Regions from separate parts of the Paenibacillus sp. FSL H8-0048 genome, predicted to be linked through region 1. Evidence: riboswitches for the same ligand, from Rfam matches in the RefSeq annotation. Region 1 holds a riboswitch; the other holds the start of a gene.
The links. A riboswitch is a leader RNA that binds a small molecule or an ion and turns the genes downstream of it on or off. The one in region 1 is predicted to bind glycine.

Region 1 (15,265 bases):
CCCAGCGGGACCAGCAGCGTTCCATTCTCCGAAAAAGGCTTCGGGATCGTGACCGGCTTCCCGTTAACCGTTGCAGAAGCACTGCCCGCTTGAAGACTAAGCTGTAGCAGAGCACCCTCCGCCGCCTGGGCCTTTCCCACAGGAAATAGGCTGAGCAGCAACAAAAGGACTACAATAACAGTCACTCCGCGCCGTAGTTGTCCCGCCCTGCTTCCCGGCACGGCTGTATCTGCCGCCTCCTCACTCTGTCGTCTGATCATCGGTCTCCTCCTCCGTCTTAGCGGCGCTCACCAGAGGATCACCTTGTCCAAGAACAAGGCTTCTGGCCACGATATCGCCGTCACTCTGCATCAGCAGCTTGACCACTGCCCCCGGCTTGTACTGTCTGAATAACTCATTAACATCGACAAGTGAGGTTACCCGGTGTCCGTCTATGGCGTACAGTGCATCCCCCGCCGTAATTCCTGCCTTGCGTGCTTCTGCCGTAAGCACCTTTGTCACCGTCAAGGGCTCCTGCCCCGGCAGTCCGACAATCACGGGCCAGCTCTCCTCAAGCTCCACTCCAAGGCTCGGACGCCGCACCTCTCCATATTGGAGCAGCTGATTCATGATGTACTTCACCGTATCTGCGGGAATCGAGAAGCCCATATTCTCCACACCCACAGCTGCGAACTTCATACTGTTGACCCCGAGTACCTCCCCCTTCATATTGACCAGCGGTCCTCCGCTGTTGCCGGGATTGATCGCCGTATCGCTCTGGATCAGCCGGTACGCCGCATCCACCGAACGGTTGAGACCGCTGATTACGCCTACAGTAGCCGAATTTCTCAAGGAAAAAGAGATCGGCGTCCCAATCGCTATCACCTTCTCCCCTACCTGAAGCTTGGCGGCGCTACCCGCGAAGGTTGCGGGCTTTAAGGCTTTGGCTTTGATTTTGACCAATGCAAGATCACTGAATTCATCCGAGTATGTATCTGTGATGTTATAGCTTGTCCCGTCTGAGGTGACCACTACTGCCTTCTCCAGCCCTGCCATCACATGAGCATTGGTAATGATCCATCCGTCTGCTCTGACGATAATGCCGGAGCCGTGGGTCAGATTGTAGCGGTCATCCGGCCCGCCGGTTTCTCCGCCCGCTTTGCCGATAATGCCGACAACAGACGGCGAGACTCTGCTTATGATCTGCGGAACCGGGTCTGCTGCTGCGGGCTGGCTCCATTGCCCCTTGCTCTCCTTTTGCACAATACCTGCTTGTCCGGCCTTCATTACGTTGACAGCCGCGCCTCTCTCAGCCGCTACTGTCCCGCTGTAGACCGCCCCATGAACAACACCGGCTGGACTTACGAATCCCGACAATACCCATAGCATCGTGCCCAGCAGTACCACCCTGCCCCGGGCTGTCCCGCTCCTCCCCATTCCCATGGCTCTCCCCTTCTTTCCTGCGCTGGAAGCATATAAATTCTTATCTTTAAAAAAAGACGCCTTTAGGATCGCCGCTGGCGGTAAAGGTGTCTTTAAGATGAGCTTGCCTCTGAGGTTATGTGTGCCTTACTCTAGCTGAACCAGTTCATAATCATTGCATAATCGGATACCACAAAAACCAGCAGGCTTACCACTGCAAAACCGATGGCAAATTTGTTCTTCTGCGGAGCTCTAAGCAGCCGGACCACACCGATAAGTATCAGGATCGTGAATACAATCATAAACGCATCGAAGGTATGAAATTTAGACGGTTCTTGCGCGGCAGCTTCTGCAAGCAGCATGGCAATCCCTCCCTGAGAGTGTTGTCAAGCAAGTTGCTCTAATCCATATCACCTTCTATGTTATCGTTACCATTTCCGTCACGCAATAGAAATATTTTAAAAACGGCGTATTTGTCACAAAAAATATTCCTCATGGCAAAACTCCGCCTCGGATTGGCGATATTTATCATTGACCGCTGTTGTATCTTTAGTTTTCAATGAGCCCATCCACCTCAATCCAGCCAACAGCTGCTGCTATCCATTCAACGTAAAAGCTTCTCACTAGAATATTACGGCAGACATGCTGTAGATATGCCTGTTTGGACTCGGTGGATTGGGTGGACTTGTCGGACCTCAGTACCACAAAATCACACTATTTTAACACCTTTAATTAAATCCTCATTAATGAGCGCTAAATCGCTATCCACCATCATCTTGATCAATTGTTCAAATGTAACCTCCCGTTCCCAACCCAGCTTTTCTTTAGCCTTGGAGCAATCCCCAAGCAGTAGATCCACTTCAGCAGGTCTAACAAATCTCTGGTCAACCACAACATAATCTTTCCAATCCAATCCTACATGCGTAAATGCAATATCTACAAGCTCTTCAATCGTATGCGTCTCCGCAGTCGAGATTACGAAATCATCCGCTTTATCCTGCTGAAGCATCAGCCACATCGCTTTAACATAATCGCCTGCGAAGCCCCAGTCTCTTTTGGCATCCAGATTCCCCATCCGGAGTTCGGTTTGCAGACCCAGCTTAATTCTCGCAACAGCATCAGACACTTTACGGGTTACAAATTCAATGCCACGGCGTGGCGATTCATGATTGAACAAGATTCCAGAGCAAGCAAACATGTTATAGCTTTCTCTATAGTTAACAGTAATCCAGTGACCATAAACTTTAGCTACACCATATGGACTTCGTGGATAAAATGGGGTCGTTTCTTTCTGAGGTGTTGCTAACACCTTACCAAACATTTCACTGCTTGAGGCTTGATAAAATTTAGCATCCGGTTTAGTCAAACGCACCGCCTCGAGCAAATGGGTAACACCCATTCCGGTAGCTTGGGCAGTTGCAACGGGTTGAACCCAGGAGGTTGCTACGAAAGACTGGGCGGCCAGGTTATAGACTTCATCCGGATCTGAAATGTTCACCGCTCTCATCAGTGACCCCAGATCCAGCAAATCCCCCTCAATAAATTCGATTTCATTCTTTAGATGTCCGATGTTATCCATAATTGGTATACTCGTTCTGCGGCGCAAACCAAATACTTTATATCCTTTTGACAAGAGAAGCTCTGCCAAATAAGATCCATCTTGTCCTGTAATCCCTGTAATTAGTGCATGCTTTGTCATTTTACGATCTCCTTTTTCAAAGGTAATTGAGCTTACTCATACCTATTAACAAAGCCTGACTAATATGTCTAAGCGCTTTCTTGTCCAGTATCCTTACAAAGCAGACTCATTGACGAGAATACACACGCCTGCTCCGAATCCATCTCGGGACTCATTATTAAGAAAGAACGGTGACTACTCCTTGAAATACATCGAATTTGGAATCGGAAATACGTGGTGGGTGCGAACAGAGATTGAACAGCCGGATGGCACGGAGGTCGAAATACAGGGTATCGTCCGGCCAATTATCTTCCGTTCCTGTTACATTCGCGTCTGGATCGGAAGAACCGTCTGGATTGCAGACTCACGGGAAGGATTCAAACGGGGATTTAAAGCATCCCGCCGGTTCAAAATCATCTTGGGCATCCGCAGTGAGCTGTAGCGGGGAGCTGATACTATAAATTGCTGATTGGGCAAAATTACTGCTTCGTGTGTTTTTGCTTACCGCCGTAGTGGGAGTGCGAGGGATATTCAGTGGAATTCGTACATTTATTTTGGCGAAACCCTTGCAATTATGATCAATAGCTGGAAAAACAACACTTCTTTAGTCCAATTTTCGCAGAATCTACAGAGTTCCATGGAGAGAAGTGGACTTTTTCCAACTCCGTTCGTTCAACACACCGTTCAGGCAGTATTAAGTGCCTTATTTCCAATTACGTCCGCTCTACAACTTAGAGACTCAATCGAGAGCGTTCTGACTCCCCAAAACGTATGAAGCTTGTGAAACCTGCCGCAATTTCAAAAACACCCCTTGCCTCTCCTGTAAAAAGAGATAAGGGGTGTTTGGGTTAATGAAGTTATTAGGTTTTGTACTGCTCTTCCTGCACTTACACCATCTCAGAAGCCTGCAGTTCCATAGCCTGCGTACGTTCCGTATCACGGATCAGGACCGGCTTCAGGTAGCGGCCAGTGTAGGATTCTTCAACGCTAATCAGCTTCTCCGGTGTTCCGGTAGCAAGGACGGTACCGCCGCCGCTGCCGCCTTCCGGTCCCATATCGATGATATAGTCGGCTGTCTTGATGACATCGAGATTATGCTCGATGACCAGCACCGATTCACCGGAATCGACCAGGCGGTGCAGCACCTCAAGCAGACGGCCGATATCATCGACATGCAGGCCGGTTGTCGGCTCATCCAGGATATAGAGCGTCTTGCCGGTGCTGCGGCGGTACAGCTCGGAGGCCAGCTTCACACGCTGGGCCTCACCGCCGGACAGTGTGGTTCCCGGCTGCCCGATGTTGATGTAGCCTAGGCCTACATCCAGTAAGGTCTGCATTTTACGGTGAATCTTCGGAATATTCTTGAAGAACTCCGTGGCATCCTCCACCGTCATCTCCAGCACATCCGAGATATTCTTGCCTTTATATTTCACTTCCAGCGTCTCGCGGTTATACCGTTTGCCTTTGCAGACTTCACAAGGTACGTAGACATCCGGCAGGAAGTGCATCTCAATCTTGATAATGCCGTCTCCACGGCATGCCTCACAGCGGCCGCCCTTCACATTGAAGCTGAAGCGCCCCTTCTGGAAGCCGCGCACCTTGGCCTCGTTCGTCTTGGAGAACAGATCACGGATATCATCGAACACGCCTGTGTACGTAGCCGGATTGGAGCGCGGAGTACGTCCAATGGGGGACTGGTCAATCTCGATGACCTTGTCCAGATTCTCCAGGCCGCGGATTTCTTTGTGCAAGCCGGGACGGACCTTGACCGCCTTGTTAAGCTGGCGGGCCAGACTCTTGTAGAGGATCTCGTTGATGAGCGAAGATTTGCCGGAGCCGGATACCCCGGTTACTGCTGTGAAGACGCCGAGTGGAATTTTTACATTCACATTCTTCAGGTTATTCTCCTTCGCTCCACGGATCTCGATCCAGCGCTCATTATCGGTTGGCCGCCGCTTCGAAGTCACCGGGATGAACTTGCGTCCGCTCAAGTACTCACCGGTCAGAGAACCGGGGTCCTTCATAATCTCCTCCGGGGTCCCTTGGGCGATGACCTGGCCACCGTGCTTCCCGGCACCCGGTCCAATGTCGATGATATAGTCAGCCGCCATCATGGTATCCTCATCATGCTCAACGACGATAAGCGTGTTACCCAGGTCGCGCATATGGGCCAGCGTAGCAATCAGGCGGTCATTGTCCCGCTGATGCAGGCCGATACTTGGCTCATCCAGAATATAAAGGACACCCATCAGACTGGAGCCGATCTGGGTAGCCAGCCTGATGCGCTGGGCTTCCCCGCCGGATAACGAACCCGCTGCCCGGCTAAGGGTCAGGTAGTTGAGCCCCACATTCACCAGGAAGCCGAGCCGGCTGCTGATTTCCTTGAGAATCAGATGGGCAATTGCTGTTTCTTTCTCGCTAAGCTGGAGATCTGCGAAGAAGTCCAGGCAATCCCCAATCGACAGATCCGTCACATTCGCAACATTCCGCTCGTTGATGGTCACCGCCAGAATCTCTTTCTTAAGCCGCTTGCCCTTACATGAATGGCAGGGCTTGGCGCTCATGAAGCCTTCAATGAACTCACGGATTCCTTCGGAAGCTGTATCGCGGTACCGGCGCTCCAGATTAGGAATGATTCCTTCAAAAGCAACCAGGGCGTCTTTGCGCTGGCCGAAGTCGTTCTCATACCGGAAGCGGATCTTCTCACTGCCCGTTCCATGCAGCAGCTTGTTCATCTGCTCCGGGGAGAGGCTGCTAACCGGTACATTCTGCGGGATCTTGAAATGCTCGCACACCGATTTCAGGAACTGCGGATAGTAGTTCGATGTACTGCCTGTCCAGGCCAGGAAAGCTCCTTCTTCAATGGACTTCTCCATATCCGGGATCAGCAGATCGGGATCGACTACCATATTCATCCCCAGCCCGTCACACTCAGGGCAAGCCCCAAATGGACTGTTGAAGGAGAACATGCGCGGCGCCAGCTCTTCTATGCTGAATCCGCAGACAGGACAAGCGAAGCTGGCACTGAACAGCAGCTCTTCCTGGCCCATCACATCAACGAGAATCTGACCACCGGAAAGCTTCAGCGCAGTTTCCAAGGAATCGGTAAGCCGGGTCTCGATGTCATCCTTAATTACAATCCGGTCAACAACAACCTCAATCGTATGCTTCTTATTCTTTTCCAGTACAATGTCTTCCGTCACTTCGCGCAGTTCACCGTCCACACGTACACGGACGAAGCCTTGCTTCGAGATATCTGTGAACAGACCCTTATGCTCACCCTTACGGCCGGAAATGACCGGGGCCAGAATCTGCAGCCGGGTCTTCTCCGGGTATTGCATAATCCGGTCCACCATCTGTTCAACGGTCTGGGAAGTGATCTCTATGCCATGATCCGGACAATGCGGATGGCCGATCCGGGCAAAGAGCAGCCGCAGATAGTCATAGATTTCGGTAACCGTCCCAACCGTGGAACGCGGGTTACGGCTAGTCGTCTTCTGGTCAATTGATATGGCCGGAGAGAGTCCGTCGATGGAATCCACATCCGGCTTCTCCATTTGGCCCAGGAACTGGCGGGCATAGGCAGACAAAGACTCCACATACCGGCGTTGTCCCTCGGCGTAGATGGTGTCGAAGGCCAGGGAGGATTTACCCGAACCGCTCAGTCCCGTTAGCACGACGAAGCGGTCACGCGGAATCGTTACGTCGATGTTCTTGAGATTATGGGCCCTTGCGCCCTTGATTACTATACTTTCATGTGCCAACGGTACCTCTCCTTTAAGGGGAATTTAAAATGGAAAAACATTTTGGGAAAATATTTTCGATCCCTCCCAAACCCTCCCTTCCAAGGGAGGGCCCCAAGGGTTGCACCCTCTGGACACCCGCAAGCTCGGCGGAAGGAATTAGGTTGGTGAATGGACGGCTACTGGGGCAATGGGCCCGCTAACCCCTACGGGGCCGCTCCTACGATTAGAGCGATTCGGCTCACTGTGGCTTGCCGACAACGCTGTCCCTTCGGGATACGCGCTAAGAAATTAACTGCGGGCTGTTCCTGCGGAATGCGCAAAGGGCTTCAACTGCACGCCGTCCCTCCGGGATACGCGCTAAGGGCTTAACTGCACGCTGTCCCTCCGGGATGCGCAAGGGCGTGGCCCCTTTATCTTCAAAAGGAACGGCCTGAGTAGCGCCGTTCCCTGGATCGTTAACTTCAGCGCCGGGTTACTCTGCCCGCAATTCAAGCAAGGCATCGCGCAGTTCGGCGGCGCGTTCGAATTGCAGGTTCTTGGCGGCGTCCTTCATCTCGGCCTCCAGACGCTGCATCAGGCTCTGCTTGTCTTTCTTGTTCAGCTTGCCGCCGACACCGGTGAGGTAATCAGCCTTGGACTCGGCCACCTTAGTCGCCTCGATGATATCGCGCACCTTCTTGTTGATGGTCGTCGGGGTAATCCCGTGCTTCTCATTATGAGCGATCTGAATCTCACGGCGGCGCTGGGTCTCGCTCATCGCCTTCTCCATGGAGTCGGTGATGCGGTCGCCGTACATAATGACCCGGCCCTCCGAGTTACGGGCGGCACGGCCGATCGTCTGGATCAGCGAACGCTCGGAACGGAGGAAGCCTTCCTTATCAGCATCCAGAATCGCGACCAGCGACACCTCAGGCAGGTCAAGACCCTCTCTGAGCAGGTTAATACCGACCAGCACGTGGAAGGTACCCAGACGGAGATCACGCAGGATCGCCATCCGCTCCAGCGTCTTGATATCGGAGTGCATATAACGTACCTTGATACCAATCTCCTTGAAGTAATCCGTCAGGTCCTCAGACATCTTCTTCGTTAGAGTGGTTACGAGTACACGCTCATCGCGTTCTACCCGGTCACGGATTTCGCTAATCAGATCATCGATCTGTCCTTCGGTTGGACGCACTTCAATGATCGGGTCAAGCAGACCGGTAGGACGGATAATCTGCTGAACCATAGTATCGCAATGCTCCATCTCATAAGGCCCCGGTGTTGCGGACACATATACAATCTGACTCACCTTGTCTTCGAATTCCTCGAATTGCAGCGGACGGTTATCCAGCGCAGACGGCAGGCGGAAGCCGTGCTCCACCAGGACGGTCTTCCGCGCACGGTCACCGTTATACATCGCCCGGATCTGCGGCAGCGTCACATGGGACTCGTCAATCACAATCAGCATGTCATCCGGGAAATAGTCCATCAATGTGTAAGGAGTCGCTCCCGGCTCCCGGAAGGTAAGCGGACCGGAATAGTTCTCGATCCCCGAGCAGAAGCCGACTTCCTTCATCATCTCGATATCATAACGGGTCCGTTGCTCCAGCCGCTGCGCCTCCAGCAGCTTGCCTGCTTCGCGGAGTACAGCCAGCCGCTCCTCCAGCTCACGCTCAATATTGACCAGCGCTACACGCATCGTCTCTTCCTGGGTTACGAAGTGAGACGCCGGGAAAATCGCGATATGATCGCGTTCGCCGATCAGCTCGCCTGTCAGAACATCAATCTCCGTAATCCGTTCGATCTCGTCTCCGAACAGCTCTACCCGGATCGCATGCTCGCCCTGGGATGCCGGGAAGATCTCAACGACATCCCCGCGCACACGGAACGTACCACGCACGAAATTAATATCATTACGCTGATACTGGATATCTACGAGCCGGCTCAGAATCTGATTGCGCGGCTTCTCCATCCCTACACGCAGAGAGAGCAGCAAGCTTCCGTATTCCTGCGGCGAACCGAGACCATAAATACAGGACACACTCGCCACAATAATAACGTCACGGCGTTCGAACAGTGAGCTGGTTGCCGAGTGGCGGAGCTTGTCGATTTCTTCATTTATGCTGGAGTCTTTCTCAATGTAGGTATCGGAGGAAGGAATGTACGCCTCTGGCTGGTAGTAATCGTAGTAACTGACGAAGTAATCCACGGAATTGCTCGGAAAAAATTCTTTGAACTCACTCGCCAGCTGCGCAGCAAGCGTCTTATTGTGCGCAATGACCAGCGTCGGGCGGTTCAACTTGGAAATCACTTGTGCGATGGTAAAGGTCTTGCCTGTACCTGTCGCTCCCAGCAGCGTCTGGTGCTTCTTGCCCTGCCGGATGCCGTCCAATAACTCTTCTATGGCATGAGGCTGATCGCCCTGGGGTGTATACTCGGACTCCAGTGCAAAAGTCTTCGTACTGACGACAATATCACTCATTTGCCCGTCTCCCCTCTATCGTCTAGAATATATGAATATATTATAATTTTAACCCTAATCATCCTTCATCCATACCAAGCTGAAAAATATGGAAGATAGGAATGCACGTTCCCGTTTATTATACAGCGTTGCCCAGACTGTTGCAAACCATAATATATAGAAATTTAAGGAGCCTGAATTTATGGATTTCATTACAATACTCGGCCTGCTGGCCGGAATTGCCGCTATGATCGGCGGTTTTCTGTGGGAAGGCGGCAGCCTGTCCGGCCTGCTGCAGCCCAATGCTGCCCTGATCGTATTCGGCGGTACCCTTGCGGCGGTGCTTATCAGTTTCCCGGCGTCCAAGCTCCGCACTATTCCGGCGGCGCTCCGCCTGGCTTTTGGCCGGCAACGGGACACCAGCCGGGAACAAGCCGAAGAGCTGATTGCCCTGGCTGCACTCACGCGGCGCGGCGGTGTTCTCGCATTAGAGAAGCGGGCGGAGGAGCATCCTGATCCTTTTACCCGTGAAGGCCTGTTTCTGATTGTCGACGGCAATGACCCTGATCAGGTCCGCCAGATCCTGGAGCTCGGGATGGATGCCAAGGAGCTGAAATATGAAGGCTATGCCAAAATATTCGAAGCCGCCGGCGGCTATGCACCGACCATGGGGATTATCGGCACCGTTATGGGGCTGATCCGGGTTCTGAGCAACCTAACGGACCCTTCCAATCTGGGCGGGTCAATTGCCGTAGCTTTTACAGCAACACTCTATGGCGTAGCCAGCGCTAATCTACTCTTTTTACCCATTGCCTCCAAAATCAAATCCCGCAGCCAAAGTGAGCTGGGCACCATGGAGATGCTGCTCGTCGGCATTCTGTCCCTGCAGAACGGAGATCACCCGCATCTGGTCCGGCAAAAGCTGGCCCCCTTCCTGACAGACGCTCCTAAACGCAGCAGCAGTACCAGCCCGGGGGAACCGCTATGAGACAAAGAAACCGCCGGCAGCCCCGCGCCTCCGCAGGCAAGGAGAGCCGGGACCGCTGGATGATTACCTACGCGGATCTGATCACGCTTCTGCTGATTTTCTTCGTGATTCTGTTCGCCATGAGCAGCCTGGATTCGCAGAAATATGCCATTGTCAGCGGCTCCTTATCGGATACCTTCAAGAGCGGAAGTACAGTGCTGGAGGGCGGAAGCGGCGTACTTGAAGGCAATCAGGGAATTACAGGGACTGACGTTTCGAAGGGTCATACTGAAGACAGTGGAACCGCTGGCGGTCCTTCTGCTACAGGCTCCGCGGATTCGGACGGGCTGAATGGAAACGGACAAACAGGAGATGGGGATGGACACCAGCCGTCAGCGCGTGAGCTTGCTTTTCGGGAACAGGAAGCGAAGCTGGCTGCTCTTATGGGCGTAATCACCCAGTATGTGGAGGAGAATAACCTCGGGGAACAGATTTTTGTTGCCGATAAACCGCAGGGCATTGCCATCACGCTGAGTGACCGGTTCCTGTTCGATGCGGGTAAGGCCGAGCTGAAATCCCCTGCTTTCCCTGCCCTGCGCCAGCTCTCCGGCCTGTTTCGCGGTATCGGGGCGACGATCAGCATCGAAGGCCATACCGACAATGTTCCTGTGACCCCCGGATCGTTATACAGAGACAACTGGGAGCTATCCGGCGCCCGTGCGCTGTCCGTCCTGCGCTTTTTTCTGGACAAAGAGGGGCTGAGCCCTGATACCTTCCAATATGCAGGGTACGCCGATACCCGGCCCGCCTATGATAATACAACCGCAGAGGGAAAGCAGCGGAACCGCCGGGTTGAATTGATTGTGCTGCGGCAGCTTCAGGAGGAAGAATAGCCGGCAACCGCTCAGTCTATGGCAGATCCTCACTGGCAAAGATACAGTAAAGCTGATCAAGGAGTTGGAGCTTCGTGCACGCAACAAAAGGAACGCCGGATGCTACCCGTTTTTTGGAGCTTCTGCGGCTGTCGGTTTCATTGGTATTGATTATTTTCGCCCAGATTACTATCACTGGCTTCGTAGGCTTTTTTGTTGTATTTCTGCCCTTTTTGTCCTCCTCTTATTCCCCGGGAAGCCTGCTTACCGGAATGAAGTTTCTGATTGCCGGCTTTGCCTTTGCGCTGCCTTGGCTCGGATACTGGTGGATGATGTACAGCTTATCCGGGAATGGCCGCATCCGTGGCTTTTTTCTACTTTTGCTCACCTCGTATTTAGCCCTTATATTTATTTGTATGCAGATCGATCCGGTCTACAATCCGGAAGCCATGATTCCCGGTTCTGCAAGAGAATCTACCTTTCTCGTTTGTATGGCCATGTCTGCCGTAATACTTTTCCCGTTTTATTCGCTTGGCGTTTATATCTTCGTGCTGAGACCTGTCAAGCGTCCCCGAAAAAGATACCGTTTCCTGCTGCTGTGCCTTCTGTTTGCTGTGGCGGGCCTGGTTCTCTTGCCCTTTCTGTGGCACTCTGCTCCCATCGTCTATCCCGGTTTGCTCAGCTTCCCGGAATAACAGACAGACGCAAAAAGACAGACCTCTCACATTAGTAACATCTAATGTAACAAAGAGAGGTCTGTCGTATTAACAGCCGCTTTCGCGGATAAGCTAACTTTTATTCCCCAACCAGTTCCTTGTACGCAGCCGCATCCAGCAGGCCGGTTACTGCCTCTGCGAACTCAGTATCAAGCTCCAGCTCAAAAATCCACCCGTCTCCGTAAGGCTGGTCATTGATCAGCTCCGGGCTGGCCTCCAGCGCATCGTTGATCTTGGTCACCTTACCGGATACGGGTGAATATAGCTCCGATACGGTCTTCACAGATTCGATACTGCCCACACTGTCGCCTGCTGAGATCGCCGCGCCCACTTCCGGAAATTCTACAAACACGATATCGCCCAGCAGATGCTGCGCATGATCCGTAATCCCTACACGTACTACGCGTCCCTCGCCCTGCTGCGCCCACTCATGCTCTTCGCTGTATAGCAGGTTGTCAAGCACTTCACTCATGTCCAAGCCGCCTCTTTTCCGTAATTGGAGTTCTAAATTTAGTTATAGCCTAAGTTATCGGCTTGCCTAATGTCAATATAACTGACAGTAAAATTAAATTTGTCAACTTTTTGACGTTTTTTGATTGACAGGGCGGAGGGTTACCCGGTTTAATGGAGTCAGTAGAAAAACATATGGTTTGCGAATGATGGCATAGGGAGAGACTGTCTCACAGGAAGACAGCGCCGAAGGAGTAAGCCCGGGATGGGTGAATCTCTCAGGCAAAAGGACCTTTGCCGGACGCATCTCTGGAGAGCATCCGGGTGCCTGCGCTGCAGGCTTCACGGATCACCAACGGGGAAACCTGCGCGGCATGGCAGGGTAACTCTCAGGTACCAAGGACAGAGCGAAAGTCCATTTATGCATACGTGCATAATGGCTTTCGCCTGTCCTTTTTCGTATGTAATCAGACCAAGGGAGTGACAAGATGGATGCTTTGAGAAGAACGCCTTTTTATGACCTCTATGCGGCTTATGCGGAGTCCAGATGTATTGATTTCGGCGGCTGGGAGCTGCCGGTGCAGTTCACGGGCATCGTGAAGGAGCATGAAGCCGTCCGTGAACGGGCCGGACTGTTCGATGTCTCGCATATGGGAGAATTCATGGTTACCGGGAGCGGCGCGGAAGCTTTCCTGCAGAGAATGACCACCAATGATGTCAGCCGCCTGAAAGACGGCGCAGCGCAGTACACCCTGATGCTCTACCCAAGCGGCGGAGTGGTCGACGATCTGCTCGTATACCGGCTGGGTGAAGAACGTTACATGCTTGTCGTCAATGCGTCCAACATCGATAAGGACTTCCAGTGGCTGCAGGAGCATCTAACCGCTGAATTCGGCGGCGTCACCCTGAAAAATATCTCGGATGAGACGCTGCTGCTCGCCGTGCAGGGGCCGCTCGCGGAGACGATTCTGGCAAAAGTCACGCAGGTGTCTCTAACAGAGTTAAAACCGTTCCACTTCATCGAACAGGCTGAAGTCTGCGGCGTCACCGTCCTGCTCTCCCGTACCGGATATACTGGTGAGGATGGCTTCGAGCTATATGCTCCCGCAGATACGGCAGCAGCACTCTGGAACGGCCTGCTGGCTGCTGGCGCTCCGCATGGTCTGACGCCTGCCGGACTCGGCGCACGCGATACCCTGCGTTTCGAGGCCAAGCTGCCGCTGTACGGCCAGGAGCTGTCGGCGGATATCACTCCGCTCGAAGCGGGTGTCCAGTTCTTCGTGAAGCTGGATGCAGGGGATTTCATCGGCCGTGATGCCCTGCTGAAGCAGAAGGAAGCCGGTCTGCCCCGGCGTCTTGTGGGCCTGGAGATGGTCGACCGCGGCATTCCCCGCTCCCACTATCCCGTGTACGCGGACGGAGTGAAGATCGGTGAAGTAACGACCGGCACCCAATCCCCTACCCTGAAGCGGAATCTCGGACTCGCCCTGCTGGACGCTGCCTATACGGAGCCGGGCACAGAGGTGTACGTGGAGATTCGCGGCAAGCAGCTCAAGGCTGCCATAATCAAAGCCCCATTCTACAAAAGAAGCCAAGGAGTGAAGCCGCAATGAAGCACCGCTATCTGCCTATGACTGAGCAAGACCGCACAGAAATGATGGAAGCCGTAGGCATCCAGTCCATCGATGAGCTGTTCGCCGATATTCCGCAGTCTGTCCGTTACCAGGGAACCCTGCCGATGTCCGGCGCTCTGGACGAATATGCACTGCTTCGCCATATGAAGAGGCTCGCAGACAAGAATGCCGACTTCGACACCCACGCCAGCTTCCTTGGTGCCGGATTATACGATCACCATGTTCCGGTCGTCATCAACCATGTGATTTCACGTTCGGAATTTTATACCGCCTATACCCCTTACCAACCGGAGATCAGCCAGGGTGAGCTTCAGGCGATTTTCGAATTCCAGTCCTATATCTGTGAACTGACCGGAATGAAGGTCGCCAATGCCAGTATGTATGACGGCGCAACGGCCCTGTCCGAAGCGGCTGTGCTGGCCGCAGGCGCCACCAAACGCAAGAAGCTGATTGTCTCCCGTACGGTTCACCCGGAAGCGCGTCAGGTGCTGCGCACCTCCGCCAACGCCTGGGGCCTGCAAATTGTTGAGATTGACTATGCTGACGGGGTAACGGATCTCACCAAGCTGGCCGATGCCATCGACAGCGATACCGCTGCTGTTCTGGTCCAGTCCCCCAACTTCTTCGGCGGGATTGAGGATCTGCGCCAGATTGAGCCGCTGATCCATGCGGTCAAAGGACTGCTCGTGGTCAGCGCGAACCCCATTGCGCTTGGCGTGCTGGAATCCCCCGGACGGCTTGGCGCAGACATCGTAGTCGGCGACGCGCAGCCGCTGGGTATCGCCGCCTCGCTGGGCGGCCCTACCTGCGGATTCTTCGCGGTGGCTGAGCCGCTCATGCGCCGGATGCCGGGCCGGATCGTCGGCCAGACGGTTGACCGGAATGGCAAGCGCGGCTTCGTGCTGACGCTGCAAGCCCGCGAACAGCATATCCGCCGGGAGAAGGCGACCTCGAATATCTGCTCCAACCAGGCGCTACTAGCGCTGTCTGCTTCCGTCTACCTGTCCGTGATGGGCAAGGAGGGCATGCGCGAGGTGGGTGAGCTGAACATCCGCAAGAGCCACTATGCCGCTGGGCGGCTGGCTGAAATCACTGGTGCAGAGCTTGTCTTCACTGCCCCGTTCTTCAATGAATTCGTCCTGAAGCTCCCGGAGGGCAGCAGTGTGAGTACAGTGAACTCCAAGCTGCTGAAGGAAGGCTATCTGGGCGGTTATGACTTAGGCCGGGATTATCCCGAGCTGGCCGGACATATGCTGGTTGCCGTAACGGAGAAACGAAGCAAGACCGAAATTGACGAATTCGCAAGCGCACTGGAGGGCTGTGTATGAAACCGGAACAAAGTCTGATTTTTGAATTAA
Region 2 (15,265 bases), 470 kb from region 1:
CATCATCCAGACAGAAGAACGGCACCTCCAGCTCCTCATAATAAGCGTTAATCATGATGAACGGGACATCCTGCTCCTTGAACGACAGGTAGTAGGCGATATTCGGATTGTACAGGTTGCTCTTCGTAGGCTCAATAATCAGCCCGTCTACTCCGAAGGACAGCATCATCTCCAGCGCCTTCTTCTCCTGGGCCACATCATTATTGGTGCTGGCGAGCAGCAGGGAATAGTTGTCCTCGTTGAGCCTGCCTTCAATCCCCCGGATAATGGAGGGGAAAATATAATCGGAGAGGTACGTGGTGATTACCCCGATGGTCCGTTTGCCCGCGCCATTCCCGGATTTGGACCGGAACTGGTGGCTGACATAGGTGCCGGAGCCCTTTTCGCTCCGCAGGAATCCCTCGTTGGACAGCTCCAGAATGGCCTTCCGCACGGTCTGGCGGCTGACGCCGTACATCTCCTGCAGCGCAGATTCTGTAGGGATTTGTTCGCCCACACTGTAGGTGCCGGACAGGATATTGCTTTTGAGTTCATCGAATATGATCTGGTATTTGGTTCGCACAGGGGTCACTTCTTTCATAGTTGTTCTTATATAAAACAAGAAATATTCTGTAGTTGTACGTACATATTATAGCTTGAATATAAGCTTAATATCCTCCGGTGTCTACTATATCTAATGATTTGCATAAAATAGGGGTGTTTTTCCGGTAAATTTGTAGGTATATCTTATATCTATTGTTGACAAATGTACGAACAAAAAATATACTAAACCTGTTCATAAAGGAAGCGCATTCTTTAGATTGGTAAGTAACACAGTTTGGTTCAGAGAGGAGTAACGTGGGCATGGATCAGAACATCAAGCAAGCGATACTTAAGGGAGAGACATCACTGGGTATCGAATTTGGGTCCACACGTATCAAGGCCGTCCTGATTAATGATGGATTCGAGACGGTTGCATCCGGAAGCTACGAGTGGGAGAACCTGCTGGAAGGCGGATATTGGACGTATCCTTTGACGGATATTATGAAGGGCCTGCAAGCGGCTTACCGCGAGATGAAGCAGGAGGTTGCACAGAAATACGGGGTTACGGTTACTACTGTCGGTTCGATCGGATTCTCAGCAATGATGCATGGATATATGGCCTTTGACAGCGCGGGCGAGCTGCTGGTTCCGTTCCGGACCTGGCGTAATGCTACAACCGGTGCGGCAGCCAAGGAATTAACAGAGCTGTTCCAGTTCAATATTCCGGAGCGCTGGACCATTGCCCACCTGTATCAGGCTATTCTGAACGGGGAAGAGCATGTTCCGCAGGCAACGTTCGTAACGACGCTGGGCGGATACATCCATTGGCTGCTGACCGGCAGCAAGGCGATCGGGATTGGCGATGCCTCCGGGGTCTTCCCTATAGATGAAGCTTCGCAGAATTACCATCCGGCCATGGTCAGCCAGTTCGATGAGCTGATTGCCGCCAAGAATTACCCTTGGAAGCTGAGTGATCTTCTGCCCAAGGTCTACGCTGCAGGCGAGCAGGCAGGTGTGTTAACAGAAGCCGGTGCTAGACTGCTGGATGAGTCCGGGGACTTGCTGGCAGGCATTCCGCTCTGTCCGCCGGAAGGCGATGCCGGAACAGGAATGGTCGCTACGAATAGTGTCCGCAAACGGACTGGTAACATCTCTGTAGGCACCTCCGTATTCGCCATGATCGTACTGGAGAAGGACCTTACGGCGGTATACCCTGAGATTGACATGGTGACCACCCCTGATGGCAGTCCGGTGGGAATGGTACATGCCAACAACTGCTCCAGCGATATCAACGCCTGGGTCGGCTTGTTCCGGGAATTCTCGGAGGCGTTGGGCTTCAAGGCTGATCCGGCGCAGCTGTTCAGTGTTCTGTTCAATAAAGCGCTGGAGGCAGACGCCGATGGCGGCGGCTTGCTCAGCTACGGATATTTCTCGGGTGAGAACATCACCGGGCTGGAGAAGGGACGGCCGCTGTTCGTCCGTTCGCCGGAGAGCCGGTTCACGCTGGGCAACTTTATGCGGACGCATTTATTCTCTGCTTTTGGCGCGCTTAAGATCGGTATGGATATTCTGACCTTGAAGGAGCAGGTGTCCATCGACAGCATTCTGGCGCATGGCGGCTTGTTCAAGACGCCTGTTGTCGGACAGAGAATCGTAGCTGCTGCGATGAATGTTCCGGTCTCTGTGATGTCAACAGCCGGAGAAGGCGGCGCGTGGGGGATGGCGATTCTGGCTTCTTATATGAAGAACAGAGCGCAGCAGGAGCGTCTGGATGATTTCCTCGACCAGAAGGTCTTCAAGGATATCGAAGGCGAGACCATTCATCCGGTTACGGCGGATGTGAAGGGCTTTGAATTGTTCATGGAACGCTACACGGCGGGTCTGGCGATTGAGCAGGCCGCTGTAGATCATCTTGTAGAGAATGGGGGGAATTAACACATGCTGGAGCAACTGAAGGAAGAGGTATGCGAGGCGAATCTGGAGCTGCCTAAGCACGGGCTGGTCAAATACACCTGGGGCAATGTGAGCGCGGTGGACCGGGCGAGCGGCCTGTTCGTCATCAAGCCGAGCGGTGTCAGCTATGACAAAATGAAGCCGAGTGATATGGTCGTTGTGGACTTTGACGGCAATGTGGTGGAAGGAGAGATGCGGCCTTCTTCAGATACAGCTACTCATGCTGTACTCTACAAGCATTATGCCGAGATCGGCGGTATCGTGCATACCCATTCTACGTGGGCAACCATCTGGGCTCAGGCCGGACTGGATGTTCCGGTTATGGGGACGACACATGCAGACACCTTCTACGGTTCTGTACCGTGTACACGGTTCCTGACCCAGGAAGAGATTGACCGCGGGTATGAAGCAGAGACCGGGCATGTGATCATTGAGACCTTTGAACAGCGGGGGCTGGATGTCATGGCGATTCCCGGCGTTCTGCTGAAGGGCCATGCGCCGTTCACGTGGGGCAAGGATGCCCACGCCGCTGTGATGAACAGTGTGGTGCTGGAGGAAGTGTCCAAGATGAACCACTTCGCCCGCCAGCTGAACACCTTCGCCGAGGAGCTGCCGCAACGGATTCTGGACAAGCATTATCTGCGCAAGCACGGCAAGGACGCGTATTACGGGCAGAAGTAACTGACTTTTACCAAACTAATTTTCACCAAACTAATAGAGAAGAGGATGAATGATATGTCGACAGTAAGTGACAAGCAATTCTGGTTCGTCGTAGGATCGCAGCACCTGTACGGAGATGAAGCGCTGGGTGAAGTGAAGGCTCATGCCCAGGAAATGACCGATGCGCTCAACAATAGCGGAGTGCTTCCTTATCCGCTGGTATTGCAGGATCTGGCCGTTAGCGCAGACAAAATCACTTCCATCATGAAAGAAGTGAACTACCGTGACGAGGTTGCCGGTGTAATCACCTGGATGCACACCTTCTCCCCGGCCAAAATGTGGATTCGCGGCACGAAACTGCTGCAGAAGCCGCTGCTGCATCTGGCAACCCAGTACAATGAGAGCATTCCTTGGGCGACCATTGACATGGACTTCATGAACCTGAACCAGGCTGCCCATGGCGACCGTGAGTATGGCTTCATCAATGCCCGTCTGAAGAAGCAGAATAAGGTCGTTGTAGGATACTGGGAACGCCCGGAAGTCCAGAAGCAGATTGCAGAATGGATGGACGTTGCCGTAGCTTATAACGAAGGCTTCAACATCAAGGTTGCCCGCTTCGGCGACAACATGCGTAACGTTGGCGTGACCGAAGGCGACAAGGTAGAAGCCCAGATCCAGTTCGGCTGGACCGTGGACTACTTCGGCATCGGCGATCTGGTGGCTTATGTGAATGAAGTGAAGCAGGAAGAGATCGATGCCCTGTTCGCAGAATATACCAAGCTGTATGCCGTTGATTACGGCACGTACAGCAAGGAAGATTGGGAAGCCAGCGTGAAGGTGCAGGCGAGCTATGAAATTGCCCTTAAGCGCTTCTTGGATGCAGGCGGCTACAATGCCTTCACCTCCAACTTCGAGGATCTGCACGGCATGAAGCAGCTTCCGGGTCTGGCTGTTCAGCGCCTGATGGCCCAAGGCTACGGCTTCGCTGGAGAAGGGGACTGGAAGACTGCGGCTCTGGACCGCCTGATGAAGGTGATGAGCCACAACCTGAACACCGGATTCATGGAAGATTACACTTATGAAATGGCAGCCGGACAGGAAGCGATTCTCCAGTCCCACATGCTGGAGGTTGATCCGAGCCTGGCCAGCAACCAGCCGAAGATCATCGTGTCCCCGCTGGGCATCGGCGACCGTGAAGATCCGGCCCGTCTCGTCTTCGACGGCAAGGCAGGCGAAGGCGTCGTGGTATCGATGGCCGACTTCGGCACCCACTACAAGCTGCTGATTAACGAAGTTACCGCCTTCGAGCCAACCGTTCCGGCTCCGAATCTGCCGGTAGCTCGCGTACTGTGGCAGGTAAAGCCTAACTTCCAGGACGGCGTTAGAGCCTGGATCGAGAACGGCGGCGGCCACCATACCGTTGTATCGCTGAACCTCACTACTGATCAGATCGTTACCTACGCCAAGCTGGTAGGACTGGAATACGTGATTATTAAGTAATAAGAGTTACTTGTTAGAGTAAAGCATGTTAAGAAGAGCGAAGGGGCGTATAGCCCTCTCGCTCTTTTTGTTTGGCAGGTATGGTGGCGCGGCGGCAGTATGCAAAAGATATCTGCCAATCCTGCCGGGAAGCGTGTGAAAGATGTATGCGGAAAACCGAATACAATTAGCCGCTGCGAGGTTACACGTCCCAATGTATGCGAAAAACCGAACACATTGCGGCGGATTTGGTCGCGCGGACCAAATGTAATCGAAAAACCGATCACAATGCGTCGCTGCTGGGCAATCGGCTCCAATGTAATCGGAAAACTGATCACAATGCGCAGCCGCGAGGCAATCGGCTCCAATGTAATCGGAAAACCGATCACAATGCGCAGCCGCGAGGCAATCGGCTCCAATGTAATCGAAAAACCGATCACAATGCGTCGCTGCTGGGCAATCGGCTCGAATGTAATCGAAAAACCGAACACAATGCGCCGCTGCTGGGCAATCGGCTCCAATGTAATCGGAAAACCGATCACAATGCGCAGCCGCGAGGCAATCGGCTCCAATGTAATCGAAAAACCGATCACAATGCGTCGCTGCTGGGCAATCGGCTCCAATGTAATCGAAAAACCGATCACAATGCGCAGCCGCAGCGTTCAGTCTGCTGAATGCGCTAGCGCAGTGGTTCATATGGCTGGTGCTTCTGGTATGCCTGGTGCTCCTGGTGCCCCTAACGTCCCGCCCGCCCCGCTCACTTCCTATTCCGCGCACGGTATTGCTGCGGCGTGGTGCCGACGATCCGCTTGAACAGGTTGGAGAAGCTGCCGAGGCTGGTGTATCCGACCTGCTCTGCGATGTCGGTGATCTTCAGCTCGGTCTCCTCCAGCAGTTGCTTGGCCTTCTGCAGCCGCTCCTGTATGATCACATCCGAGATTGACAGCCCGGTCTCCTTCTTGAACAGCCGGGACAAGTAGGCCGGGTTCAGGTAGACATAGGCCGCGAGTTCATCCCGGGTGATCTCTTCGCTCAGGCGGGAGCGGATATACTGCCGGATCTTGGTGACCGTGGCCGAGGATACATTATTGCTGGTCTGCAGTAAGCGCATTACGGCTCGCAGGCATTCCACCGCCCAATGCTGGAGCGAAGCGGACTGCTTCGGATAATTCTCCTTATCCATCAAGGGCTTCAGCTCGGCTGAGGCGTGTGCGGATAAGCCTTTTTTGGCGAGAACGGTGTGTACAATGAACAGGATGCCGTGGATAAGCTGACGGTGCAGCTCACTTGTCCAGCGGCCGGCCTCAATGCTCGAGAACCACAGGGTCACTCGGCGCTCCAGCTCCTCCAGCTCGCCAAGCTCCAGAAGGGTCGCCCATTCTCCGAAGATATGCATGGGTGCTGCCTGAGGCACGGGCGCAAGCGGCTGATCCCGGCCATACATCTGATCCTCCGGTCCGAACACCTGACGCGAGCGGTTCAGGTTGCGTTGTTCCCGCTCCGTGACATCCGTGTATGCGCTCATGATACCGGACAGAGGGACACCTGCGCTGATGTAGATTGACAGGGAGCAATGCAGCAGCCGCCCGCAGGTATCCAGGAAGGTGCGGCCATTCTGCTCCAGCGTATGCCGGGCGGCGTTCATATCGCCCCGCACGTAGATGACCGCCAGATTATGGCCGAGCTGATCCTGCAGCACAGTGCCTTCCAGCCCGCTTAGCAGCAGCTCATCGGCCATGTTGCGCAGCGCATATTCCATAATCGTCTCATCCCGTGCGCTAAGATTCTCCTTCCACTGCTCCAGTCCCAGCAGAGCGAGGAAGTAGCGGTCCCCGGGCTGCAGATCCAGATTGTAGGTGTTCGCCGGAAGGGTGAGCGATTCCAGCACGGGCGCCGCCCGCTGGCTGAGAATATCCTGCCAGAACCGTTCTACCAGCAGGGGAAGCTGATGCTCCCATTGTCTCCGGTACTCCTGGATCAGGGTCTCGAACTGCTGCTGCTCCTTCTGCCTGCTGATCTCGAATAGCGCCTCACGGGAGATCTTCATCAATTCCTCATAGTCTACCGGCTTGAGCAGATAATGGAAGGCGCCGTGATAAATCGCGCGCTGGGCATACTCGAAATCGGCATGGCAGGTCAGCATAATCGTCAGCGTGCCGGGGGCAGATTGCTTCACCCAGGCCAGCAGCTCCAGGCCGCTTCTGCCGGGCATTTCGATATCGCAGATCAGCAGATCTACGGGCTGCTGCTCAAGAATAGCAATCGCCTGATCCACGTTCTCCGCCAGACAGACATCCGACACGCTAAGCGCGCTCCAATCCACCCCCTGCTGGAGGCCCAGCAAGGCGAAGTATTGGTCGTCAACGATTAGTACTCTGTACATTGAACGTCACAGCTCCTTTTGAACGGGTAGTCTGATCTCCACAACCGCGCCTCCGTCTGGAGCGTTATGGAAGGTAAGCCGTGCCCGGTTGTTATAGAACATCAGCATGCGTCTGTATACGTTCCATATTCCCAGATGGCGGTCTGTCGGCTTGCGCTCATACACGCCTTGATTGAGCATGTCGAGCTGAGCCGCGGAGAAGCCCGGCCCGGAATCGCGGATCTGAATGGCAATGCAGGAGTTGCCGCTCTCCCCGGCTTCTTCACGGACAGTTATGCCAACGTTGAAGGGCTTCGAATTGTTGACGAAGCCATGCTTGATGGCATTCTCAACGAAGGGCTGGATCAGCAGCGGCGGAATCAGTGTAGACTCAAGCTCTTGCGGAAGCTGCACCTCATAAGACAGCTTGTTCGGATACATAACCATCTGAATCTCGATATAATTCTGAATATGACCCAGCTCGCCGCGCAGCGGAATCCAGGCGTCATTGGTATTCATAATGAAGCGGAAGTGGGAGACCAGATGTCCGATCATCTTTTTGATCAGCGCATATTGCTTCAGCTCTACCAGATGAAAGACGATATTCAGGGAATTCATGAAAAAATGGGGATTGATCTGCGCCTGAAGATGCTTCAGCTCGGCCTGCTGCACCTTCATCTGCTCCTCATACACATCAATCTTGAGATTGCCGATCTGCTCGGCCATCTGGTTGAATTGCATGGTAATGATCTGGAACTCCCTGCTGTTGCCATCCTTCAGCCGGTATTCCAGCTGTCCCTTACCAAGGATACGCATCCCGCTGGTCAATTGCTGGATAGGCTTGAACACCAGCCTGCTGAGCAGAGCCAGCAGGATAACCATCACGAGGATAATGGCGAAGGGAATAACCTTGATGATCCGCTGGAAGATCGGCAGCTCGTCCAGAATCGATTTCTCGTCAAGCAGGAAGAAGACATTCAGATTGGAATACTGCGAAGGCTTGTCAATCAGCAGATAAGAATTGCCGTTGCTCAGCCGGATCGCTGCATCCACCGGACGGTCAGGGCGGCCGAGCTGGGTGCGAATGAGCGCAAGATCTTCACTGGCGAACTGGCCCCAGAGCAATTTACCGTCATTGTCGATCATGCCCACCTGCCCGCTGCCTCCGGTAGACTCCAGCTGGGTCAGCGGCTGGGCCAGAGAATCGATACTGACCAGTACCCCCATGAGAAGCCGTCCGCTCTTGTCCGGCAGCACCTTGAATAACACCGGCTCGTCGCCGAGGGTCACAGTCTCCCACTTCAGGGAGCCCTGGAGATTAGGCGACTTCAGGCGCGAGGACAGCCCGGAGGCAATGACCTCCTTCTCCTGGTAATATTCTCTCTGGCTGCTGAGGAATAACTCGTCCCGGTCCTGATGGTAGACGAAGACACTGCGGATAATGGTGTAGTAGCTGACATCGCTGTACCACTGGTCCATCAGCTTACGGATGGACAGGTAATAATTGACGCTGTCGGGACCGCTGTCCGAATAGAGCTCCAGCAGCATATTTTCATTGGCGGTACGCAGCAGATAATGGCTGGTCTGCTCCAGCAGCTCATCGAGTGTACCTAAGTGCAGGGTCAACGTGTCTGAAGCAGACTTCGCAACCTTCTCCCGGACAATGTTGGTGGAATAGAGATTGGTGTAGGAGAGGAAAAGGAACAGCGGCGTGACCAGCAGCAGGACAAGGGCACTCACTTTGAATCGCAATGATAGTTTCACAGTCATCCCCCTTATCCTTAGGTACATTTACACGCTGAGCGGCAGGAAAGGGGAAGGACGGCTGCCGTCCTTCCCCTTTGCTTAAAATATAAGAATTTGTATGTTCCACACGACAACATATCCTTATATTTTTCGCTAAAACGGGTGCCGTCCTTAAATAAGGACGGCATAGTCGTTTCCACTTGTTTATTTTGGTTGTTTAGCCTTCCACGCATCGTATTGCTTCTGAACCTCGGCGCGGATCTCTTCAATGCCGTTAGCCTTTAGCTTATTATTGTATTCCGTCAGCACCTTGTCTACTCCCAGGCTGCCCGTTTCCAGCAGCGGACGGAATTCCTTGATAATATTGCTGACCACAGAGACCTGTGTTTTGACAGCGTCGGTATTGAAGTTGAAGCCGAAGGACTTCACCTTATGGGCACTCTCGTTATAAGCCTTGAACTTCTCCCATTTATCGGCACTTTCACCTTCCCACAGATAGGTTATGGTCTGGTTGCCGAACATCCATTCAATTCCCGGTGCCCAGCCGGTATCGGCACGGGTAGCAATGCCGTCAGGCAGCTTGATGAAGTTGTCCTTGCCTTCTACCTTGACATACTGCCGTCCCTCTACGCCGAAGTCAATCAGATTGACCAGAACCGGGTCGGTATGCAGCAGGTTCAGCAGCATCATTGTCCGCTCTGGATCAATTGAGGTGCGTCCGATGGCCATCATGGAGTTGCTGACGCTGGCGGTGCTGATCTCGGGTTCATTCCCCTTCAGCTTCACCAGTTCAATGCCGGTGGCAATGGAATCTTCCTTGTCGGAGTCCGGTTTGTCTGAACCGAATTTCATCCAGGTCTTGCCGGCCTTGAAAGCGTCTTCAGTACTGGTTTTGGTCGTTGCCGCATCTTTATTGATGTAGCCTTTGGCGAACCAGTCGCCGTAGAGCTTCATACGGTAGATCGCCGTGTCAGATTCCATCGAGCTGATCACCATCTTATCGGTCTTGGTATCCAGGACGATTCCGGCAGGAGCGCCTGCCACCAGCTCATAGCGGAAGTTCTCCTTCATGCTCTCTCTGGTCTTGTCGAAGTAGCCCAGGGTGTCCGAGCCGCTGCCGGAGAGCCAGATTGGCGCGATGGCCGGTTCCTTCTCCTTGATCGTCTGCAGCCATGGCTCCAGATCCTCCAGCGTCTCAATCGAGTTCACATCGAATCCGTATTTATCCACCAGATCCTTGCGGAACATAATGGTATGGCTCTCGCCGATTTCCTTATTGGTCGGAATGGCGTAGATTTTGCCGTCCACCTTGCCGCCGTCAAAGAAGCGGGGGTCCAGGGTGTCCTTGATGCCTTGTCCATATTTGGCTAACAGATCATCCAGCGGCAGGAATGCGCCTTTGGCTACGTTATTGGCGAAATCCGCCCAGTTCGGGGCAAAGGTCAAATCGACCTGTTCACCGGATTGATAGGCCAGTGCCATCTTCTCGGCCCAGGAGGACCAAGGGAGTCCCTGGAAGTCAATCTCGGCGTTGATTTTTTCTTTGAGATACTTGTTGATCTCGTCTACAACCGCCTTGGTATCATTTTGCGGGAAATTTCCGACCGTGTACACTTTCAGCTTGCGGAACGTTGAGGTGTCAGGATTCGTGCTGCCTTCCGTGCCTGCTGTTGTAGCTGCTGCTGTCGATTCTGCCTTGGAGGGTGCGGATGCACCTGAATTGCCCCCGCCGCATCCGGTAATGCCCAGTATCACGGCGGTTAGGGCAGCAAGCACCGCGCCCGAGCTTCTGGTTGTTCTCATTTGTATGAACCTCCTCAATGATAATTAGATCATATATTCTAACCGGCATTTATGCCAGAGCTAGACCCATTAACCTTTGATAGCCCCAATCGTGAGGCCCTTGGTGAAGTACTTCTGGAAGAACGGATAGATGAACAGAATCGGACCAATCGACAGCACGACCATGGCCATCCGCAGACTTTCGGTTGGAACGGATTCCTGTACCATCAGGGCGACACCGGTGCCGGCAAGCTGGGTTTTGAAGAACTCGGCCTGGCGGATCATCTGAATCATAACGTACTGCAGGGAGAACTTATTGGTGTCATTAATGAACAGCATGGAGTTGAACCAGTCATTCCAGTACATCAGCGTAGTGAACAGTCCGATGGTCGCCAGCACAGGCAGGGAGATCGGCAGCACCAACTGGAAGAAGATCCGCCATTCCGAAGCTCCGTCGAGCTTACCGGATTCAATCATCTCCTCCGGGATGGTCTGCTGGAAGAAGGTACGGGTGATGAAGATATAGAAGGCATTGGACAAGCCGGGCAGAATCAGCGCAACCAGCGAGTCCTTCAGATCGAGATAGTTCACGTATAGCAGATAGAAGGGGACAAGCCCTCCCGAGAACAGCATGGTGATCAGCAGGTAGAAGTTGAATGTCTTTTTAAAAGGAAAATCCTTCCGGTAGAGCGGATACGCATACAGCGCAATCAGCAGCACGGCCAGAACAGTTCCGATAAGGGTAACGGTCAGGCTGACGCCATACGCCTTAACCAGTGTCTCCGAATGCTTGAACAAATATTGGTACGCGGAAGCATCGATATGATCGGGCCAGAACTTGTATCCCTGCAGCGTCAAGGCCTTCTCGTTCGTTAAGGAGATAGCGACAATGAGCACAATCGGCAGGATACACGCCAGGCTGAAGGCGATGAAGAACACATTCAGAATAATCTGGGCGGTGGTGGAGCCTTTGGTATAAGGGTTGCTTCGGGATGCAGTAGTCATTAGAATCCTCCGTTTCTAGAAAAGAGCCGTATCGCGGTTCAGCTTACGGGCCAGAGCGTTCGCGCCGATGACCAGGAAGAATCCGACGACCGATTGATAGAAGTTCGCCGCAGAGGACATCCCCAGGTCATTGAGCTGGATCAGGCCCCGGTAGACATAGGTGTCGATGACGTCCGTAGTTGAGCGCAGCGCACCGGAGTCCAGAGTCACATGGTAGAACAGCCCGAAGTCAGAGCGGAAGATGCCGCCCATGTTAAGAATGGTGAGAATGACCATGATCGGCGTAAGCAGCGGCAGGGTGATCTTGGTGATCTGCTGCCATTTGCTGGCCCCGTCCATCACCGCAGCTTCGTACAGCTCTTCGCTGATGCCGGTGATGGCCGCCAGATAGATGACACTGCCGATACCGATCGAATGCCACATCTTGGTGATCCACAGGATGTAAGGCCAAGCTTCAGGATGCATATAAGCATTCACCGAGGAGTAGCCGAACATCGGCAGAATATGCTTGACCAGGAAGCCATACTCCGGGTGCAGGAAGGCGTATACGATGAAGCTGACTACAACCATGGACAGAAAGTTCGGCATAATCATCACCGTCTGGAAGAACTTCGAAGCCAGCTTGTTACGCACCTCATTGATTGCAATCGCCAGCGAGACGGAGAGAATAAGGCCTGAGATAATGAAGACTACATTGTAACCCACGGTGTTGATGGTCACCCGCAGGGCGTCAGAGGTGGCGAAGAGGAACCGGAAGTTGTCAAGCCCGGCCCAAGGACTGCCCATAATGCCGTCAATGTAGTTGATATTCTTGAAGGCAATGAATAATCCGAACATCGGAATATAGCAGTTGATGAAAAAGATAATCGACGTGGGCAGCAGCATCAGCAGCAGCACCCGGTATCGCACGATATTGTGCAGCAGACGGCCGAAACGGCCCTGGGGCGGTGTCGCTGACTTGGTGTTCATAGCTTGTGGTGCGGGATTTGCCATAAGTTCTAACCTCACTCTACTTGTTCTGGATGAATTTATTATAGTAGAGCAGATGAACGGAATTCTTTCTTGCAAATGACTCTGTTTATTCAAAAATGACCTCATTGTGCAAAACTCCTGCTAAGCATTGAGACTTTTTTCACAGAGGATTGCTCACATTGCAAGTAATATGTTAGAATATCGGAATGCATTAACGCAGCACCAATTTAATACAGTACAAGAGCTATGAAGGCTATGGATCACACTATAGCTGGAGCAGCTTCTGGAGAGACTGCGGAGTTCCGCAGCGCCGAAGGGTTCACAATCTCAGGCAGAAGGACAGAAGAGTACCGGATTTGTTTTTGCTATGCGGATCAGCCGCTGCTGCAGAAGCTTATTTGGAACTTTTTATGCACCGGGAGATTGGATGATATCCAGTCTCCTTTTTTGCGTTACGTACAATGTTGTATACATTAAGGGGGAAACAGGAATGGCACAGACAGAATTAAAAAGAGAGCTTGCAAACCGTCACGTCCAGCTTATCGCTATCGGGGGAACGATTGGCACAGGGTTATTCCTGGGATCGGGCAAAGCCATTCAGCAGGCCGGGCCCTCCATCATGCTCACGTATCTGATCGTGGGGATTGCCGTGTTTTTTGTGATGCGGGCGCTCGGGGAACTGCTGCTCTCGAAGGCGGGGTATCAATCTTTTACGGATATTGCTGAGGATTACCTGGGGCCGCGCGCGGCGTTCATTACAGGCTGGACCTACTGGTTCTGCTGGATTATGACGGCGATGGCCGATGTGATTGCGGTGGGCGTCTATGTGCAGTACTGGTTCGATATTCCGCAGTGGGTACCGGCCGTCATCTGCCTGATCATTCTGCTCGGGCTGAATCTGCTGACGGTCAAGAGCTTCGGGGAGCTGGAATTCTGGTTTGCCCTGATCAAGGTAGTTACGATACTGGCTCTGATCGGCCTGGGCATTGTCCTGCTGGTGACCCAGTTCAAGACGGATGCAGGCTCCGTGTCGGTCCGCAATCTCTGGGAGCACGGGGGCGTGTTCCCGAACGGGGTGAAGGGCTTTCTGTTCTCCTTCCAGATGGTAGTGTTCGCTTATGTTGGCGTGGAGCTGGTGGGGGTATCGGCAGCAGAGACGGCGAATCCGGAGAAAAACATCCCGTCCGCGATCAACAAAATTCCGCTGCGGATTCTGTTCTTCTATGTAGGCGCGCTCTTCGTGCTGCTGTGCATTAATCCCTGGACCCAGCTTAGCGCGTCTGAAAGTCCGTTCGTGCGCACCTTCAGTCTAGTCGGGATTCCGATTGCTGCGGGGATTATCAATTTCGTAGTCTTAACCTCGGCGGCCTCCGCCTGCAACAGCGGGATGTTCTCGACCAGCCGGATTCTCTACAATCTGAGCAGACGGAATCAGGCTTCCCCGCAGCTGGGCAAGCTGAACCGGAATCATGTGCCCGCGAATTCCTTATTCCTCTCCACCCTGGTGATCTCTGCCGGAGCACTGCTCAGCAAGCTCATTCCGGGCCAGGCCTTCGGCATCGTGACTACGATCAGTGCCATTTGCTTCATCTGGGTCTGGGGCGTTGTGCTGGTCTGCCATATCAAGTATAAAAGGAACCGCCCGGACTTACATGCCGCTTCCAAATTCAAAGCGCCATTCACCCCGGTGATTAACTATGCTGTCCTGACGCTGTTCGCCGCCATTCTTGTGATCATGCTCTTTGCCGATGAGACCCGTCCGGCGCTGCTGTTCACTCCGCTCTGGTTCATCCTGCTGTTCGTTCTGTACTCCATCAGAAGCCGTAAGGAGAAAAGTGAACAGGAAATCAGTATAATCAATACATAAACTGATTTCAGGATGAAGAGGGTGCAGCCGCCGTATGAACAAGACAGACCGCATGTTAGCCATCGTACTGGAGCTGCAGCGCAAAGGGGTCGTACGGGCAGAGGATCTGGCGTCTGTCTTCGAGACTAGCGTAAGAACCATCTACCGCGATATACAGGCGCTTAGTGAAGCCGGAGTGCCGGTGGTAGGAGCTACAGGTCAGGGATATTCGCTGGTAAAGGGGTATTTCCTGCCCCCGGTCAGCTTCACCGCGGAGGAGGCTGTGACTCTGCTGATCGGAACGGATTTCGTGGAGCAGCGGTTCGATACGGAATACGGGGACCGGGCCTCCGCAGCCGGCAGGAAGATTGAAGCGGTTCTGCCGGTCGATGTCCGGGAGAATGCCTCCCGCATCCGTCAGAGCGTCCTGCTGCTGAATACCTCTAAAGACAGACTGCAAGGACAGGAGAAGGATTATATCGGGCAGATCCGCCGTGCGATTCTGGAGCAGCGAAAGATCAGCTTCGGGTATACGAAGGGCAGACAGGAAGCTGACGGAAGTCACCGGAGTGTCCGAATCGCCTCGCCATATGGACTTGTTCTGAACAGAGGCGCCTGGACCCTGGTCGCCTGGTGTTGGCTGCGGGAGGAGATCCGTCATTTCCGGTTATCCAGAATGAGCGGACTTACCCTTCTGGATGACCGGTTCGAAGTGCCTGTGGGTTTCGATCTGCACGAGTACCAGCCGGAGGATGACCGCCATGTGCGCGTGTGCATTTTGGTGCATCCCGAGATCGCTGACAAGGCTGCTGAATCGAATAACTTTTATCTGGAGGCAGTGGAGGACCAGGAAGACGGCAGGCTTATGACCTTCCGTGTGCGCCAGCCCGGGGACCTGCTGCAATGGGTGCTTGGCTGGGGAGCGGGGGCGGTTGTCC

Region 2: linked by a shared signal. The riboswitch ahead of NSU18_RS20745 (amino acid permease) and the one ahead of gcvT (glycine cleavage system aminomethyltransferase GcvT) in region 1 are both predicted to bind glycine.

Annotation. Positions count from the first base shown of each region.
Region 1 is NZ_JBBODF010000001.1:5,290,389-5,305,653, reverse strand. Features, by position in the region: gene NSU18_RS22735 (stalk domain-containing protein) at 1-260, opposite strand, end outside; gene NSU18_RS22730 (S1C family serine protease) at 241-1,422, opposite strand; gene NSU18_RS22725 (hypothetical protein) at 1,554-1,763, opposite strand; gene gmd (GDP-mannose 4,6-dehydratase) at 2,111-3,100, opposite strand; gene NSU18_RS22715 (DUF3977 family protein) at 3,282-3,521, shown strand; gene uvrA (excinuclease ABC subunit UvrA) at 3,967-6,843, opposite strand; gene uvrB (excinuclease ABC subunit UvrB) at 7,298-9,289, opposite strand; gene NSU18_RS22700 (flagellar motor protein) at 9,471-10,256, shown strand; gene NSU18_RS22695 (flagellar motor protein MotB) at 10,253-11,128, shown strand; gene NSU18_RS22690 (hypothetical protein) at 11,380-11,802, shown strand; gene gcvH (glycine cleavage system protein GcvH) at 11,903-12,295, opposite strand; glycine riboswitch at 12,480-12,577, shown strand; glycine riboswitch at 12,581-12,681, shown strand; gene gcvT (glycine cleavage system aminomethyltransferase GcvT) at 12,762-13,886, shown strand; gene gcvPA (aminomethyl-transferring glycine dehydrogenase subunit GcvPA) at 13,883-15,235, shown strand; gene gcvPB (aminomethyl-transferring glycine dehydrogenase subunit GcvPB) at 15,232-15,265, shown strand, end outside.
Region 2 is NZ_JBBODF010000001.1:4,818,374-4,833,638, forward strand. Features, by position in the region: gene NSU18_RS20695 (GntR family transcriptional regulator) at 1-562, opposite strand, end outside; gene NSU18_RS20700 (xylulokinase) at 844-2,457, shown strand; gene NSU18_RS20705 (L-ribulose-5-phosphate 4-epimerase) at 2,461-3,156, shown strand; gene araA (L-arabinose isomerase) at 3,211-4,635, shown strand; gene NSU18_RS20715 (hypothetical protein) at 4,593-5,258, opposite strand; gene NSU18_RS20720 (response regulator) at 5,372-6,997, opposite strand; gene NSU18_RS20725 (sensor histidine kinase) at 7,004-8,740, opposite strand; gene NSU18_RS20730 (ABC transporter substrate-binding protein) at 8,927-10,525, opposite strand; gene NSU18_RS20735 (carbohydrate ABC transporter permease) at 10,595-11,509, opposite strand; gene NSU18_RS20740 (ABC transporter permease) at 11,525-12,478, opposite strand; glycine riboswitch at 12,755-12,834, shown strand; gene NSU18_RS20745 (amino acid permease) at 12,972-14,348, shown strand; gene NSU18_RS20750 (helix-turn-helix transcriptional regulator) at 14,383-15,265, shown strand, end outside.